2 regions of the Paenibacillus sp. PDC88 genome follow, and region 1 is predicted to be linked to the other one. Evidence: riboswitches for the same ligand, from Rfam matches in the RefSeq annotation. Region 1 holds a riboswitch; the other holds the start of a gene.
The links. A riboswitch is a leader RNA that binds a small molecule or an ion and turns the genes downstream of it on or off. The one in region 1 is predicted to bind cyclic di-AMP.
Positions count from the first base shown of each region.

Region 1 (7,916 bases):
ATTAATCACTTACATACGTCGTTCTTTTGCGACAGCGTAAGGTGGAATTATGACGAAAAAAAGCACGCTGGCAGAGGAGGGGGCCAGGCGTGCTTTAGATAGGGAGGGGCTTGGGAGGCCCTGAAGAGGTGAGCTGGAGGGGCCTTAGGCTTAAGCTCTTGTATGTTCAATACCGGATTCGTGGAAGGGAAAGCCCGGTATGAGGGATTGCATTGACAGAATTGAGCTCTGGAAGGGCTGGAGGTTTGCGCTTCTGGCTCTGTTCCATTCTTCTTCGAGGTCACTGTCCAGTACGCTGGACAAGGCGTTGAGATCGCAGGTTTCGATTTTTAATAGTCGTCTTGCGTGAATCAGGCATACATCCTTGGCAGCATGAAGATAACCGGAAGCTGCATCGTCGGCGGTAACCTCAAGCTGAGTATTGATCCAGGCATGAACGACGGGGAGTGAGCCGACAGCATCATATCGATGGATAAGAGCTTCGAAATGCTCAAAGTCCATCCATGGATGCAGCGCTTTAGACAGTTTGATGAGGCGTTTTCCCATGGCTCTGGAGGATTCCCGTTTGTAAGCAGGGGTTCGCTTGACGTGAAGCATCTTATCAATGAGGGCGATTCTCCACTCATCCTTCTGCTCTACTGCTGTGTAGATGGCCTTGATTGCCATGCCTTCCAACTGCACAAGACTTGGATGCAGCTCACATCGCATGAATGTCTCCAGGTCGGTAGTCGTTTGGATCGTACCTTCCTCGATGTATGACTTAAGTCCGAAGGAATGAGAGAATCCTCCGACTTGAAGTGAGGAATCAAGCAGTTTTACATAATCAAGAAGCTTATTTCCTCTGTTCACCAGATTCGCCCCCTTATTGTGTTAAACGCGATAACCATCTTGGGTGAATTTGAATGTTATGTATATGTCAATTTATCTTTGAATATCGTTATGTTTGATATGTATTTTCACATAAACATCCTTATAATGTCAATAATAAAACGGAATAATATCCTATAAACAGTTAAATACCTATTTTTAATGTAATATATATTAACACTGACTTAACTTTACAGCCTTCTCTAAAAATTAAAAAATATATTTTAAAATAATCACTTTACTTATGATTGATAAGTGTGTATAATATATTTTGTTGGCAAGAAAATGCTATACAAGATGCGCGGTCGTGGTGGAATGGCAGACACGCTATCTTGAGGGGGTAGTGGGTGTATACCCGTGGAGGTTCGAGTCCTCTCGACCGCATCATACGAAAGAGCTTGAAGCAATTTGCTTCAAGCTCTTTTTTTTGCTCCCATTGTGGGTTTCGACGGGGATTACATGCAGAATACTCATTTTAACAGCTTGGCGATATCCGATTCAATCTTGTCCGGTGTCGTTTGTGGACTGTATCTTTTTACAATATTTCCGTTCTGATCGATAAGGAATTTGGTGAAATTCCACTTAATTGCTTTGGAGCCAAGTATACCTGGTGCATTGTCCTTCAAGTGCTTGAATAGCGGATGTGCCTCATCTCCGTTGACTTTAATCTTCTCAAACATCGGGAAGCTCACACCATAGTTCATTTGACAGAACTCCGCGATTTCATCATTTGAGCCTGGTTCTTGTTCGGCAAATTGGTTGCTGGGGAAACCGAGAATTTCAAAGGACTGGTCATTGAATTTGTCATATAGCTCCTGCAGTCCTTTGTATTGAGGGGTTAATCCGCACTTGCTTGCTGTATTTACGATCAAGAGTACTTTTCCTTTGTACTCCTCCATACTTAACTTCTGGCCTTTAAGTGTATTCACTTGGTATTGATAAATCGACATGCCTTCATCCATCCTTTCTATAAATTTGGAATATAAATGATGCTTGTATTGCCGTTCCTCATCAATCTCTTTATATATATTGATAACAATTTAATTTTAAACAATATATGGAGAAAGTCAAACAAAGCTTAAGAATTGAGGAGGACGATTGTCGAAGGTAAACTTAGGCATTAGAATTAAACGAAATAACGAGATAAACTGAGAACAGATAAGCTGCATGCATATTGATGAATGTTTTACTCTTATTCTATCCAAAAACAACGCTAAATCGTCAAGATGAGCCGCTGAAGGAGCTTTACATCGATTTTCAACGGGTGTATGATTCATATCGTAAATCTTGAGCAAACGAACAACCGTTTATTTAAATAGTTTCTCATTGCTATGATCGCTTAATTTCTGCCTAATATGGCGGAGAGCGGGGGAACCAGAGTAAGGCAGCGTGCTTGATTCGGTGTGAGAGCCGAATGATACACGATGCATGGGGTGAATTCTGAACCGAAGATTCATGTGGAATGTCATATGGAATCATCAGGAACAGATAGGACGACTCTCACCGTCCGAATCCGACAGCTAACCTCGTAAGCTGTACAGAGCTGAACTAGAGATGTGGAAGAGATGCAAGGTTCTTTCCTTCACTTAGCTTAACGTGAATATTCTCTAGGTATCGTCTGTGCCAACGTTTGAGAGAGGAATGATAAATCTTGTGAGCGATCAGCCACAGAGGTTTAATCCTCTGTGGTTTTATTTATGCGCTGAATTTTTGTTGATCCAAAAAGCGGGGGACCCAGATGTGGATGCATCGATCCATGGGGTGAATTTCATGGCTATTGCCGTGAATAGGGCAATCTCTCTTGTCCGAATCCGACAGCTAACCTCGTAAGCGTAACAAAGGGAGAGGCAGCAAGCCGAGTAGCGCCTATATCACAGGTCATGTTTTGCCATGTTCTGATATATAGGTGGGAGAGCACCGGGCATGCCTTTGATCGTCGGTGTTCTTTTTTTGTTGTCTTTTTCTATTACAGGGAGGAAATGATTGTAATGAGTGATGAAGTTATTTTAGTTACGGCGCCAAATGAAGCGGCCAGAAATTTTATTCGATTATTAATGTACAAGAAGCTTTCTTTTGCTGTTCTGACGAACAGTGCACAGGAAGAGAAGCAGGTCAAACGGCTTGGAGTAGAGCACATTATACGTATGGATACGGCGTTTACAAGTAAATGGCTGCTGCCTAATGCGGCGGTAGGACGTATTTTTATTTTTGAGAACAGCTTGAATCTGACCTGCCGGTTTTTGCAAATATGCAGACCCTGGACACGTAAGCCGATTACCATTATTACACAGCTGAATCATCCTCGCGGAGTATACCGCGGTATGGGCGCAGACCACGTTATTTTTACAATCAAGGGCGAAGTAGGATTTCTGTTAAATGGAGAACGGGCTGCCGTTAATTAATTGATCTGCACGCACACAGCGATAGAAGCAGGAGGCTGCGGCTTATGGCTAGTGTAGGTGCTTACTATACAGTTTGCGTAATTAGATACAGGATTGATATACTGGAGTTAAAGGAAACATAGCATGTGAGACTCGTGATATAAGCATGGGTCTCTTTTTCTATATTTACAGATAGAAAGGTAGAGAATGGCATTATGGGGAAGTTTGATCATGTGAAATGGCTCTTTTTTGATATAGGAGATACACTCGTAAATGAATGGGTTCCCGTTGATCACATTATCGGCCAATTTGTGAGAGAAGCAAATGGACTCGGGTATAACATTACAATGGAGGACGTACGCAGCAAATTTATTCAGAGCTATTCCAATTACATAGCTTCTCCCATGCAGTATGCGATTTCGGAGCTTGTGCCTTCCGAGGAGGACAGAGAGTATATCAAGCCTAGGCTTAAGTTTCAAAAGGAGCTTGAGGAGCCTTACGCTGAAGCTCGGTCTGTTCTTGAGCAGCTGGGTGAACGCTATAGGATCGGTATCGTGGCTAACCAAAGTCCGGGTACGGAAGCGCGGCTGGAGAAATATGGACTTCGTTCTTATGTGGATGTTATCGCGTGTTCGGCCGAACAAGGCTTGTCTAAACCAGATGTGCGCTTATATCAATATGCATTGAAAACAGCCGGAGCTGAGCCCTCGGAATCCATCATGATCGGCGATCGTATTGATAATGATATTATCCCAGCCAAATCACTTGGAATGATTACGATTCGAATTATGCAGGGTTACGGCCGCTATCAGCCTTCCACTGATGATAAGGATACGCCGGACTATACTGTGAATGATCTGAACGCACTGACGGCCCTGCTTCTATAAACCTAATAATAAACTGAGGCTTATACAGCAGATAGTAGCTGCTGTGCAGGAACTGCGCTCCAATGGTTAGCCGCAAGCTAACAGCTGGGGTGCAGTTTTCCTGCGTTCAGGGAGTTGGTTCAAGAATGAGTCAGGCGGCTTTATTCTAAAATAGGCAGGACATCTTCCCACACTGCGTCAAGGATAGACTGTATACGATCTTCCTCACTGTTAACAGCAATCACGGCTCTCCGGTCCGGTATGATAACGAGCAGCTGGCCGTGTGCACCATCCCCTCGATATGCTCCGTGAGAACACATCCAAAACTGACAGCCATAGCCGAGCGACCAGTCTCCCTCACCGACAGAATCAATATGCTTGCGAGTCACAAATTGAATCCATTCTGCAGGCACCAGCTGCTTGCCCTCATAAGCCCCCTCATCCAGCAGCATTTGGCCGAATCTGCTTAATTCTTCGGTGCTGATCACGAGACCTGCGCATCCCAATGTGACTCCGAGAGGCGAGGTTTCCCATTCCACGTGATGTATACCCAGAGGATCAAACAAACGGGAGTTCAAATAACGGTGGACCGTCTCACCGACGGCTGCTTGAATCAACGCCGAGATCATGAAGGTATCGCCGCTGCTGTAAGTAAACTGTTTGCCGGGAGGGCGGTTCAGCGGCAGGGATAAATAGTATTTTGCCCAATCCTTCTCCGTCAGTGACTGCCGCTCCGGCAGCCATAGCGGTGGAGAGTCATGCCCTGAAGACATCCGTAACAAATCATAAAGGGTGAGCTCATCAGGAGAAGGGAGCTGCGGATCCTGAGAGCGGTAAGTGGTGTTGTAATTGAAAAATTCACCGAGCTTTGTATCCAGTGTGAGCTTTCCTTCCTCAATGGCAAGACCAGCGGCCATGCATGTAAATGATTTGCTGATAGAATGTTGCTGACGACGCATGTCTTGATCACGGTTCCATTCTCCAACCAGCCCGCCATCCTGCAGCACACGAATCGAAAAGACATTTAAGTCTTGTGATCTAATCTTCTTCTCAAAGCCGCTCAATGTACGTATCATAGTTTCCTCCATTCCTAATTCGCCAGCAGTGTTCTGACACTGGTTTCAGTACAAGTCATAGCTTCGAAACGTTTAGAACAGGGAATCAATTTCATAAATCAGCTTGAGGGAGATTAGGAGATTGATTCCAGTCCTCTGAATTTCGTGAAATATGGTATTACAGGGTCATTTGAAAGTCAATATCTTCAGCTGTGCTTTTTAGAGATTGGTAAAAAAACAGTATAAACTGCATTGACAATCTTTAAGCGAAGAGATTATGATAGGAATCGAAACGATTCGAAGCAAGCGCTTCCAAATGACTGTATTAACGTAAAACAGAGGAATAACCGTATAATAGTATGGTGAAACGATTCGAAAAAGTGGATCAGAAAGGAGGTTTTATGGCCTATATAGCAATAGAGACAGGTTCGCCGACGCTCCGTATGACGACAAGCATCCATGTCATCTCTCCAACAGAATACGGGGAACGACCGAAGTACACGCTTTATTTGCTGCACGGTGCAGGAGATAATGCGAGCACTTGGCATCGTATGACCACAATTGAGACGTATGCGCAGAAATATGGATGCACAGTTATCATGCCGGAGGCCAATAGAAGCTACTACACCGATATGGCGCATGGGCTGGATTATTTTTATTACATCACGGAGGAGCTGCCCAGGACTTGTGCCAATCTCATCCACATGAACCAGGATCCCGAACTGACTTATGTCGCAGGATTGTCGATGGGAGGATACGGAGCACTCAAATGCGGGCTGACTTATCCAGAACGTTACCGTAAAGTCGTTTCATTTTCAGGGGTGACGGATATCCAGCAGAGACTGCATAGAAGTGACATGACCTCTGACATGATCAAGGAAATGCAAGGTGTATTCGGTATAAATCTTGAGGTTCAATCACAAGAGGATTTGTATGCGCTTGCCCGCGAGCGGGCTGAAGAAGGGAAGAAACTCCCATCCATACTTTGCTGCTGCGGGAGTGACGATCCTTTTGTAGACATGAATCGAGAATTTGCCGCTTATATGAATCATTCAACTTATAAATTCAAGTATGTAGAGAGCCCGGGAGCTCATGACTGGTCTTTCTGGGAAAGGCATTTAGGTACTGCTTTTGAATTTCTTTGTGAAGAAGCTTAAGAAGATTAGATCTATGAAGAGTGAGGAGATGCAAATTGAAACCAGCTGCTCTAGAGTCTGGGTCTGGTAAAAAAGTGAAGCCAGATCCAACCAGAAGCCGAAGACTGTTCTCAGAGATCTGGAAACACCGTATGACTTATACCCTGCTCATACCAGGGTTAATCTGGCTCATCCTGTTTGCTTATCTGCCGATGGGCGGGTTATCGCTCGCATTCAAGGAATATAAAGCGAACCTGGGCATATGGGGAAGTCCTTGGGTCGGCTTCGAGAATTTTGAATACGTGTTCAGAGACCCTGCCTTTATTGATGCGGTATGGCGAACGTTATATATCAACATTTTGAAGCTGGTCGTCCAGTTCCCGTTTCCGATATTGCTGGCACTGATGCTGAATGAGCTTCGGATGCGAAGAACGAAAAAAATATTCCAGACGGTATTTACGTTCCCGCACTTTCTATCCTGGATTATCGTCTCAGGTATTGTCATCAATGTCCTCGCCTACGATGGACTAGTGAACAGTGCGCTTGCATTAGTCGGCCTGCCAACGATTAATTTCCTGGGATCAGAGGATACCTTCGTGCCGATGCTCCTGCTCACAGATATTTGGAAATCAACAGGCTGGGGAGCCATCATCTATCTTGCGGCCATATCAGGAATTGATCAGGATCAGTACGAGTCAGCCCAGATTGATGGTGCATCAAGACTTCAGCAGATGTTCCGGATTACGCTGCCGAATATTCTTCCGACGATTACAGTCATGTTCATCTTGAATGTCGGCGGGCTGATGTCTTCCGGTTTTGATCAAATCTTCAACCTTGCGAATGCAGCGACACAGAATGTGTCCGAAGTCCTTGATGTCTATATTTATCGGATCACCTTCCAGTCCTCGACGGACTTTTCATTCTCGACTGCAGTCAGCCTGTTCCGCTCACTTGTGAACATGTTCCTCTTGCTGGCAGCGGACCGGGTAGCCAAGAAGCTGGGCGGAGACGGGTTGTTCCGATAGGAGAGGAGAATAAACTGATGAGCACGATAGCTAGAAAAAAACCAAAGTTCCTGAGCAATAAAATGACGTTTATCGATTATTTTATCCTTTTCGTTCTGAGTGTGATGGCGCTGCTGATCTTAATTCCTTTTTGGAATGTCATTATGATCTCGTTCGCAACGCCGAAGGAGTATGCGGAGAATCCGCTGCTCATGTTTCCTAAAGAGTTCACATTTGATTCTTATACAGCGCTCTTTGCTGATGGGAGTATCCTGACCGGATATTGGAATACAACCAAGCTGCTTGTGATTGGGCTGCCACTCAGTTTGTTTTTAACGACAAGCATGGCTTATGGCCTTAGCCGCAATAAATTTCCGGGCAAGAAGCTGATCTTCTTCCTTGTTCTTTTTACGATGATTTTTAATGGGGGCATTGTACCTCTCTATCTTGTCATGAAATCACTGCATCTGACAGGGACATTAATGTCCGTCATTCTTGCAGGCAGCTTCAGTGCCTTTAATATGATCCTGATGATGAATTACTTTCATAGCCTGCCGGAATCACTGATGGAATCAGCCAGGCTCGATGGTGCCGGTGAATGGAGAAT
Region 1 covers NZ_FNNT01000006.1:37,307-45,222, reverse strand. Annotated here, with positions in the region: gene BLW49_RS18115 (urease accessory protein UreF) at 151-849, opposite strand; tRNA gene BLW49_RS18110 (tRNA-Leu) at 1,169-1,251, shown strand; gene BLW49_RS18105 (glutathione peroxidase) at 1,338-1,817, opposite strand; cyclic di-AMP (ydaO/yuaA leader) riboswitch at 2,194-2,417, shown strand; cyclic di-AMP (ydaO/yuaA leader) riboswitch at 2,558-2,715, shown strand; gene BLW49_RS18100 (hypothetical protein) at 2,856-3,269, shown strand; gene BLW49_RS18095 (HAD family hydrolase) at 3,482-4,135, shown strand; gene BLW49_RS18090 (serine hydrolase domain-containing protein) at 4,276-5,190, opposite strand; gene BLW49_RS18085 (alpha/beta hydrolase) at 5,571-6,326, shown strand; gene BLW49_RS18080 (ABC transporter permease) at 6,362-7,330, shown strand; gene BLW49_RS18075 (carbohydrate ABC transporter permease) at 7,348-7,916, shown strand, end outside.

Region 2 (7,916 bases), on a different contig from region 1:
ATATTGGATTGCAGCTGAAGCGTCATGATGAGCTCGGTCAGCTGTCTAACGGCATTAATGCGATGATTCGCAATCTCGGTCATTACACGAATCGTCTTAAGCAGATGTATGAGGAAAATCGAGCAGTGAAGGAGCATCTTGAATCGGTTATTAACCAGACGGCAGATGCCATTCATATTACAGATGAGAACAGCAATGTAATTCAGGTAAACCGGGCTTTTGAACAATTATATGGCTGGACTAGTCAGGAGATTGTCGGCAAACCGCTGACCAATGTACCTGATGAATTAATCGTCGAAGAAAAGGAACGGATACAGAAGCTTCATGAGGGCCGAACCGTTCCTTATATCGAATCCTATCGTTTAGCCAAGGATGGCAGTAGAATTGAAGTCAGTGTGAGCACAGCACCAATCAGGGACAACGAAGGCAGAATTACCGGATTTATTAGTATTTCCAGAGATATTACGGGACGCAAGCAGATGGAGGAAATGCTCCGCAGGTCAGAGAAGCTGACGACCGTTGGACAGCTGGCAGCAGGTGTAGCCCATGAAATTCGTAATCCCCTGACAACACTTCGTGGCTTCATTCAGCTGCAGCAGCAGACCAAGAAGCTGAATCCGAGGCATATTGACCTTATGCTGTCAGAGCTGGATCGGATTAATTTGATTGTCGGTGAGTTCCTCATATTGGCTAAGCCTCAGGCGGTTAATTTCCAGCAGAAGGACATCCGGTTTATTATGGGAGATGTCATTTCTCTGCTCGACAGCCAGGCTCATATGCACGGCATTGAATTCGATATTGAGGCAGAAGGACCATCGATTGTGCATTGCGGAGAGAATCAATTAAAGCAGGTGTTCATCAATATATTAAAAAATGGAATGGAAGCTATGCCGAATGGAGGAACCATTCGTATTGCGATCTCCAAGACTCCGGATGAGCAGATTAGAATTCAAATAACGGACCAAGGCATCGGGATTCCGGAGGAAATTATGCATAAGCTTGGGGAGCCGTTCTTTACGAATAAGGAAACAGGAACCGGACTCGGACTTATGGTCTGTCAGCGACTAATTCAGGCTCATAAAGGCACGATGGAAATTGAAAGTGAGAAGGGCAAAGGAACAACGGTAACGATTCTTTTACCCGAGGTCGAAGATGGTGATACCGACCTTTCTGATGTTGTCATGTAAGTATCCAGATTTTTAATGTTAGGTGAGTGAATCAATGCGAATTAATAAATTTATTAGTGAGACGGGTTATTGTTCCCGAAGAGAGGCAGACAAGCTGGTAGACAGCGGTAAAGTAACAATTAACGGAGTTGTGGCTGTGCTGGGCAGTCAGGCAGAGGAAGGGGACGAAGTGCTGGTTGATGGGAAGCCGCTGCGTGCCAAAGGCAACACCGTATATATTGCATTAAACAAGCCTGTCGGCATTACTAGTACAACAGAGCAGCACATTGAAGGGAATATCGTCGATTTTGTAGGTCATAAAGAACGCATTTTTCCTATTGGACGGTTGGACAAGGATTCAGAGGGTCTGATCTTAATGACGAATGATGGAGACATCGTGAATAAAATTCTGCGCGCTGAAGGAAAGCATGAGAAGGAATATATCGTGACTGTGAACAGGCCGGTGACAGAGTCTTTCCTGAGAGGAATGTCCAGCGGTGTGAAGATTCTAGGTGAGAGAACACTGTCTTGTACGGTGACTCGCATCTCCGAGAAGACCTTTCGCATCATTCTGACGGAAGGAAAGAATCGGCAAATCCGGCGGATGTGCAGTGCGTTTGGATATGAAGTGCGTAAACTGAAGAGAATTCGAATCATGAACATTCATCTCGGGTCGCAGGCGACAGGTACCTGGAGAGAATTAAGCGAGCAGGAGAAATCGGAGTTAGGGAAGCTATTGAATTACAAGCTGTTCTAAACAAGTATGAGCAATGACCATATAAGAAAGCCTCCATCAAGAGTGGAGGCTTTCTCATTTATTTGACCTATTCGCTGTTCGGTTGATTAATTACTCCACACTCATCGTGTTAGAGCTGCCTGTGTATTTTCGAATAATTGAAATTTCGACACGTCGATTCTGGGCTCGCCCTTCTGGTGTATCATTAGAAGCGACAGGGTGATATTCACCATAACCGCTAGGTGTAAATTTCGAAGGATCCAAATTCGTGTTCAGCAGCATAATTTTCAAGAAATTTAATGCCCGGTCGCTGCTAAGATCCCAGTTGTCATTGTATTGTGCATTGTTGATAGGCATATTATCCGTGTGACCGGTAACAATGACATCATAGTCAGGAAATTGCTGAAGCATGCGGGATATATTCTTAGCTAGAACTCTTGCCTCGGGCTTCACTATCGCTTGCCCTGAAGCAAAGACAGCATTGTCCGCGATGGTGATCATAAGCTGTGATTGATTGAGCTTGGTATCCAGCTGATCAGTGAGACCATTCTTGCTTATATATTGATCGAGCTGCTTCTTCAGCTTCTCCAGCTCTTCCTGCTCTTGCTTCGCGAGCTGAGCCTCTTGAGAAGTCTCCGGATTTTTGGGCGGAGTCGATTCATTGCCTAAGTCCATGCTGGGATCGGTGGGGAAGGCAGACTTGTTATCCAGAACGCCTGTACCGCCATTAAGTGCACTGCTTAGAGCACTCGCCATTTGTTCAAACTTCTGAGCGTCAATGGAGCTCATGGAGAACAAAGTGATAAACAAGGCAAGAAGCAATGTCATGAGGTCAGAGTAGGGCAGCAGCCAGCTTTCGTCTACATGCTCTTCATGCTCTTCATGTCTTTTCTTAGTCTTTTTCACCTGTACTTCCCTCCTTGCTTGCAAGCTCTGCACGTTCGCTCGGGGTCAGGAATACGGACAACTTCTGATTGATCGCAATGGTGGATACACCGGATTGGATGGACAACAGACCTTCGACCATCATTAATTTAAGCTCGGCTTCTTTTTTGGAAATACGCTTGAGCTTATTCGCAATAGGGTGCCAGAGCACATATCCTGTAAATATACCTAACAGGGTCGCAATAAAGGCAGCAGCGATGGCATGAGCCAGCTTGTCCATATCACTCAGATCGCCAAGGGCGGCGATAAGACCGACAACCGCGCCAAGAACACCAAGCGTAGGAGCATACATACCCATTTGAGAAAAGATCAATGCACCTGTCTTGTGTCGTTCCTCTGTTGCGTGAATGTCCTCCATCAAGACGTCACTGACAAATTCCTGATCATTGCCGTCTATAATCATACGCATCCCGCTGCGCAGGAAATTATCGTCAATTTCGTCTACTTTTGCCTCGAGTGCGAGGAGTCCTTCGCGACGTGTAATGGATGCCCACTCCGAGAACATGCTGATCAGTGATACCTTATCAATCATCTTCTGCTTCATGAAGACAATCTTAAACAGCTTGGGTATTTTTTTGACCTCTGACATGGGGAAGGCCATAAAAATGGTAGCTATCGTACCACCGAAAATAATCAGGTAAGCTGCAGGGTTGTTCACCAAATTAATAAGTGGTGCACCCTTAAAGATCATACCTACAACTAGGGACACTAACCCTAGTATCAGTCCAATAATTGTTGAAATTTCCATCATACACCTCATCCATGAGATTTAATCTGAATCCTTTCAAGATATCCCTTTGATTTATAATATTTATCGACACGTTATTCATTTTTGTGAAGGGTTAATTTTCCGGTATAATAGAAACACGATACTAAAAATGGAGTGAACACACATATGGGCGTAAAACATGGACGTGAGTATAGCGACATATTAGAAGATTTGATAAAGGCTATTGCAAAAATTCCGGATCGATATACTTTCTTCGAGATGGAAGAAGAGGACTGGGAGCGGCTTGGAGCCGCAGACCGACGCGAGGTGGATGAAGCGCTTGCAGAAGATTTGTTCTACGCGCTGGGAAGCGAATCCATGATCACGGTTGGAAGTGGGGTCGTGATTCACGATAAGGAAAATCATCGTCTGAATATATTGATAGGCGAGGATGAACTGGACTTTGTAACCCTGATTTAGGGCTAATGGGGCGCTGGAATTAGGATCGCTTACATGATAAGATGGAACACGATAAGCCGTTTACCAGATAGCAAACGGTTCCTTATTGTAAGATATCAGTAAATATAGAGATAGAATTGCACCTAAGCTTGCTGATATGCTTAGCATTCTTTTACTGCATTTATTGCAGTGCCTGTATTTACGTGAGGCACCGGGTCTGCTGAATGTAAGTACGTCTTATCAAGGAGGTTAGATTGAAGCGATGGTCTTTACACAAGAGGAAGTAGAAGCTCATCTAGATAAACTTGAGGGCTGGGAATACGAAGAGGGGCGCTGGATTGTCCGTAAGTTCACGTTTACCAGCTTCATGAAGGGGATTGCCTTTGTTGATGAAGTCGGATTAATATCCGAAGCATTCAATCATCACCCTTTTATCACCATCGATCATAAAGTGGTCACACTGCGGCTCACTTCATGGGATGATGGAGGAATAACAGCGATCGATATTAAAGAAGCACAACAATATAATGAAGCTTACGATAGAATGATGCAAAATTAAGCTGCAATGGAATTAACAAAACACGCCTGTAGGAGTGCGTTCTGATGACAGATACAAACTCTTGCAGGCGTGTTTTATTTAAGTTATATGATTCTACTTCTTCTCGGCCAGCCACAAAGCAAGGTTCGCAATCTCTTCTTCTGTGAGCTGACCTTCAAACGCCGGCATCCCGCCGCTTGTGCCTTCACTAATAATCTGGTACAGCTTATTGGCATCATGCTCTGCACCAATGGTTTGCAGTGACGGTCCCATACCGCCTTCCAGTTGGTTACCGTGACAAGTAATACAGCTTGCCTTCGCCTTCTCCTCAGCAGCCGCAGCGTCTAGCGTTACCTCGGGCATTGCCGGAGGCTGTTCCTCTTCAGCCACATGTTCTCTTCCTGGAACCGTAAACATTAACACGAGGGCAAAAGCGCAAGCGAAGAAAAATAACCCACTCATGATCCATTTCTTCATTCGTTGTGTCCTCCTACTATGTACAATCCTTCATTTATTATAAAGGATCATGAACCTGCTTCATAGTATTTTATGGTAAATATTTAAACAAAAGTTAGGAGAGACAATCATGTCTATTTGAGTTTTACTCCGGTATACACCATACAGAAGAACAACTTAGGACCCTCCGGTGTAAGACGCTCATAGGTATCATGAATGGTAAATCCCGCTTTTTCATAAGTGCGGATCGCTCTTTTATTCCAGGTGAGAACTTCAAGATCAATCTCATTCTGCGGCTGCCGGGAAGCAGCCTCCTGTACAATGGTGCTTACAAAGGGAGCCCCTAACCCCTGCCCACACAGGTCAGGTCTCAAGCCTAGACCAAGCCGGGTCACACCGGCTAGAGGAAATAATTGTGCGAAGCCATATAGCTCACCAGTATCATTTACAATGGATAAATACTGTGTATCTCGGAGCTTAGGGTCGCCGAATTCAATCTCAAGTGCCTTCATCTGCTCCCAGGGCAGCCAGCCGTATATGTTATAAGGAGGTTCGTACTGCCAAGTGCAGATCTCAGCTGCATGCTCTTCACTCATAGGAAGGGCATGAAAGGTCGTTCCTTTCTGCGTCATGTCATCGTCTCCTTTGCCATCCCTCATCCAATAGTCATCCCTAATATAATATAAAAAGCCCGAAGATGGATTACTATTTAGTAATCTAATCTTCGAGCTATAGGGTCGTTCCAGCACAATGTTGCTTAATCTAATGCAGCAGTTTCGTATTCTTCCGTACTCATGATACGTTTTGCACCAATGTAACGTTTCTCATAGTAGCTCTCGTCCAGCTTGCTGATAATAACTCCTTTGGAGGAGGAAGCATGTGCAAATTTACCGTCACCTACGAAGATGCCGACATGGGATACACCATTTCCGCTTGTGTTAAAAAATACAAGGTCGCCAGGTCTCATCTCAGAACGGGATACAGACTTGCCCATTTTGTATTGAGAACCAGATTGATGAGGCAGATCGATGCCGAGTTTATCAAATACATACATGGTAAAACCAGAGCAATCAAATCCGTTTAAAGTCGTACCGCCATATTTATATTCGGTTCCCTTAGCGTTATCAATGACCTTGTCCATTTTGGAATCGGCGAATGCACTTCCTGTTCCGATGGAGAATGCAATAGCAAGACTCAGTGCTGCAGCAGTTAGTGACTTTTTCAAGAAAAAATAATCCCCTTCCAATGCCTGCGAGGTTAGCTTAAGGATTCGGTAGAAGGTTCCCCTATGATCACTTACGTTGCGAGATCAATTCACCCATAAAAGTGGTTCCCCCGCTTCCCAGATGCCAGGAATTTGGCTGTTCTAATGATGTGCACCTGTGAAAGTCGCTCACTCTTGTAAGACTATGTACTTAGTTAGTTAGTAAAAGTTACAACAATTATTACAAAGTTGTTACTAGAAGTTCTGGGCCTATTGTAACAGAGATTGTGTAAATTTGGCAATCGTTTTTTAGATAAAATATTACAAAAAACAAGCCTCACTCTAGGAAAAGAGCGAGACTTGTGAACTTTTTTGACGTTAAGCAGTCGGACTTAATTTCTGCTATGAAAGCGTTGTATTCGCGCTGGAGTGCGGTTTGGACAAGAGAGGTAGGATATTAATTGAGACAATAAATTCAGGCATCTTCGCTATTGGATCGCCAAATACTGAATTGAGAACTAATCTTCCATACATTGATGAGTGATCGAACGAGATGATAAGACTGCTGAAGAATCAGGGCTAAAAGTCCTGTCCATATGAGAGATACGGCCGTGAAAGCACTGAACAGCAGAATGGCAAGTGTGCTAAGTGTCAGGGCAACTCCAGTGACAGGAAGTGCATGACGGAGGCAGATCCATACAGCACCAAGGCCGCTTCGATTGCCTGTCAGTCCAAACTGGACATATAGGAGCAGCTGCTTGATGATGTAGGCATAAACGATCCATAAGATGACGTAAGGAGCCGCCTGCAGAAGAAGATTCTGATTGTAGACTGCATTCATGAGAATGGGGAGCACCTTTGGAAGGATCCAGTAGGCAGGCAGCAGCAGCAATATGATCTCAATGAGATAGAGTAACGATGTCTTTTTCCAGTGCTTAAGTGTCCCTCGAAAAAAGGAGAAGCCTTTGGTGCTTGACTCTTCATGAAGGCTGTGGAACAGACCCGCCCGAATCAGTGGAGTAATGAGCATCCTTAAAATGAACATGAGGACAAGCAGCCATACATATTCATGGACTGTGGAGCTGGTGCTCAAGCTGATCTGCCCCTCTAACCAGAACAAGATCTGGCTGAGCTCATGAGGAGGGGGATCTGGATAGCGCATAAGCAAGGGGATGACCGCAGAGGACACGACTTTGTACAGAAGAACACCCCATAGCAGCTGGTACAGAAACAAGAAGATGACGATTAGAAAATGACGCTTCACTAACTTAAAACCTTCGGAGAGATAAGATTTCATCCACTATACACCTCACCATGACAGACTTCCGAGCAAGAGCTCCAACACTTTGGTAATACTGATATTAAACCGGGTCTCCAATACTTCATCTCCTTCAGCTTTTAAGTAGTTGTTCATATGCTTGTTCTCAAGTGTGATGGAGTACTCAGGATCAACCATTGCCCAATCCAGCGGAGATTTGTAAGTCAGGTTGTAGATGATTTCTCCACCTTTACCGTCCCATACCTTGCGAATCATATGCCCGTCTGCAAAAGTAAATACGATAGGAATCTCTGAGTAATCGCCTGCATTCTTCGCCACTCTGATCGAGGAAATATAGCTTGGCTCCTCGGATGTCCCCTGTTCCTTGATGGCGATGGAATCTACGGAGAAATCAGCCATTTGGCTGCCATAAATATATTGGTCA
Region 2 covers NZ_FNNT01000019.1:11,433-19,348, forward strand. Annotated here, with positions in the region: gene BLW49_RS27320 (PAS domain S-box protein) at 1-1,187, shown strand, start outside; gene BLW49_RS27325 (pseudouridine synthase) at 1,222-1,923, shown strand; gene motB (flagellar motor protein MotB) at 2,014-2,808, opposite strand; gene motA (flagellar motor stator protein MotA) at 2,795-3,595, opposite strand; gene BLW49_RS27340 (hypothetical protein) at 3,743-4,036, shown strand; gene BLW49_RS27345 (4a-hydroxytetrahydrobiopterin dehydratase) at 4,278-4,574, shown strand; gene BLW49_RS27350 (c-type cytochrome) at 4,668-5,030, opposite strand; gene BLW49_RS27355 (GNAT family N-acetyltransferase) at 5,144-5,641, opposite strand; gene BLW49_RS27360 (C40 family peptidase) at 5,767-6,234, opposite strand; cyclic di-AMP (ydaO/yuaA leader) riboswitch at 6,241-6,382, opposite strand; gene BLW49_RS27365 (hypothetical protein) at 6,689-7,510, opposite strand; gene BLW49_RS27370 (M1 family metallopeptidase) at 7,523-7,916, opposite strand, start outside.
Region 2: it holds a riboswitch for cyclic di-AMP, as region 1 does, so the genes downstream of both, BLW49_RS27360 (C40 family peptidase) here and BLW49_RS18100 (hypothetical protein) in region 1, are expected to answer to the same signal.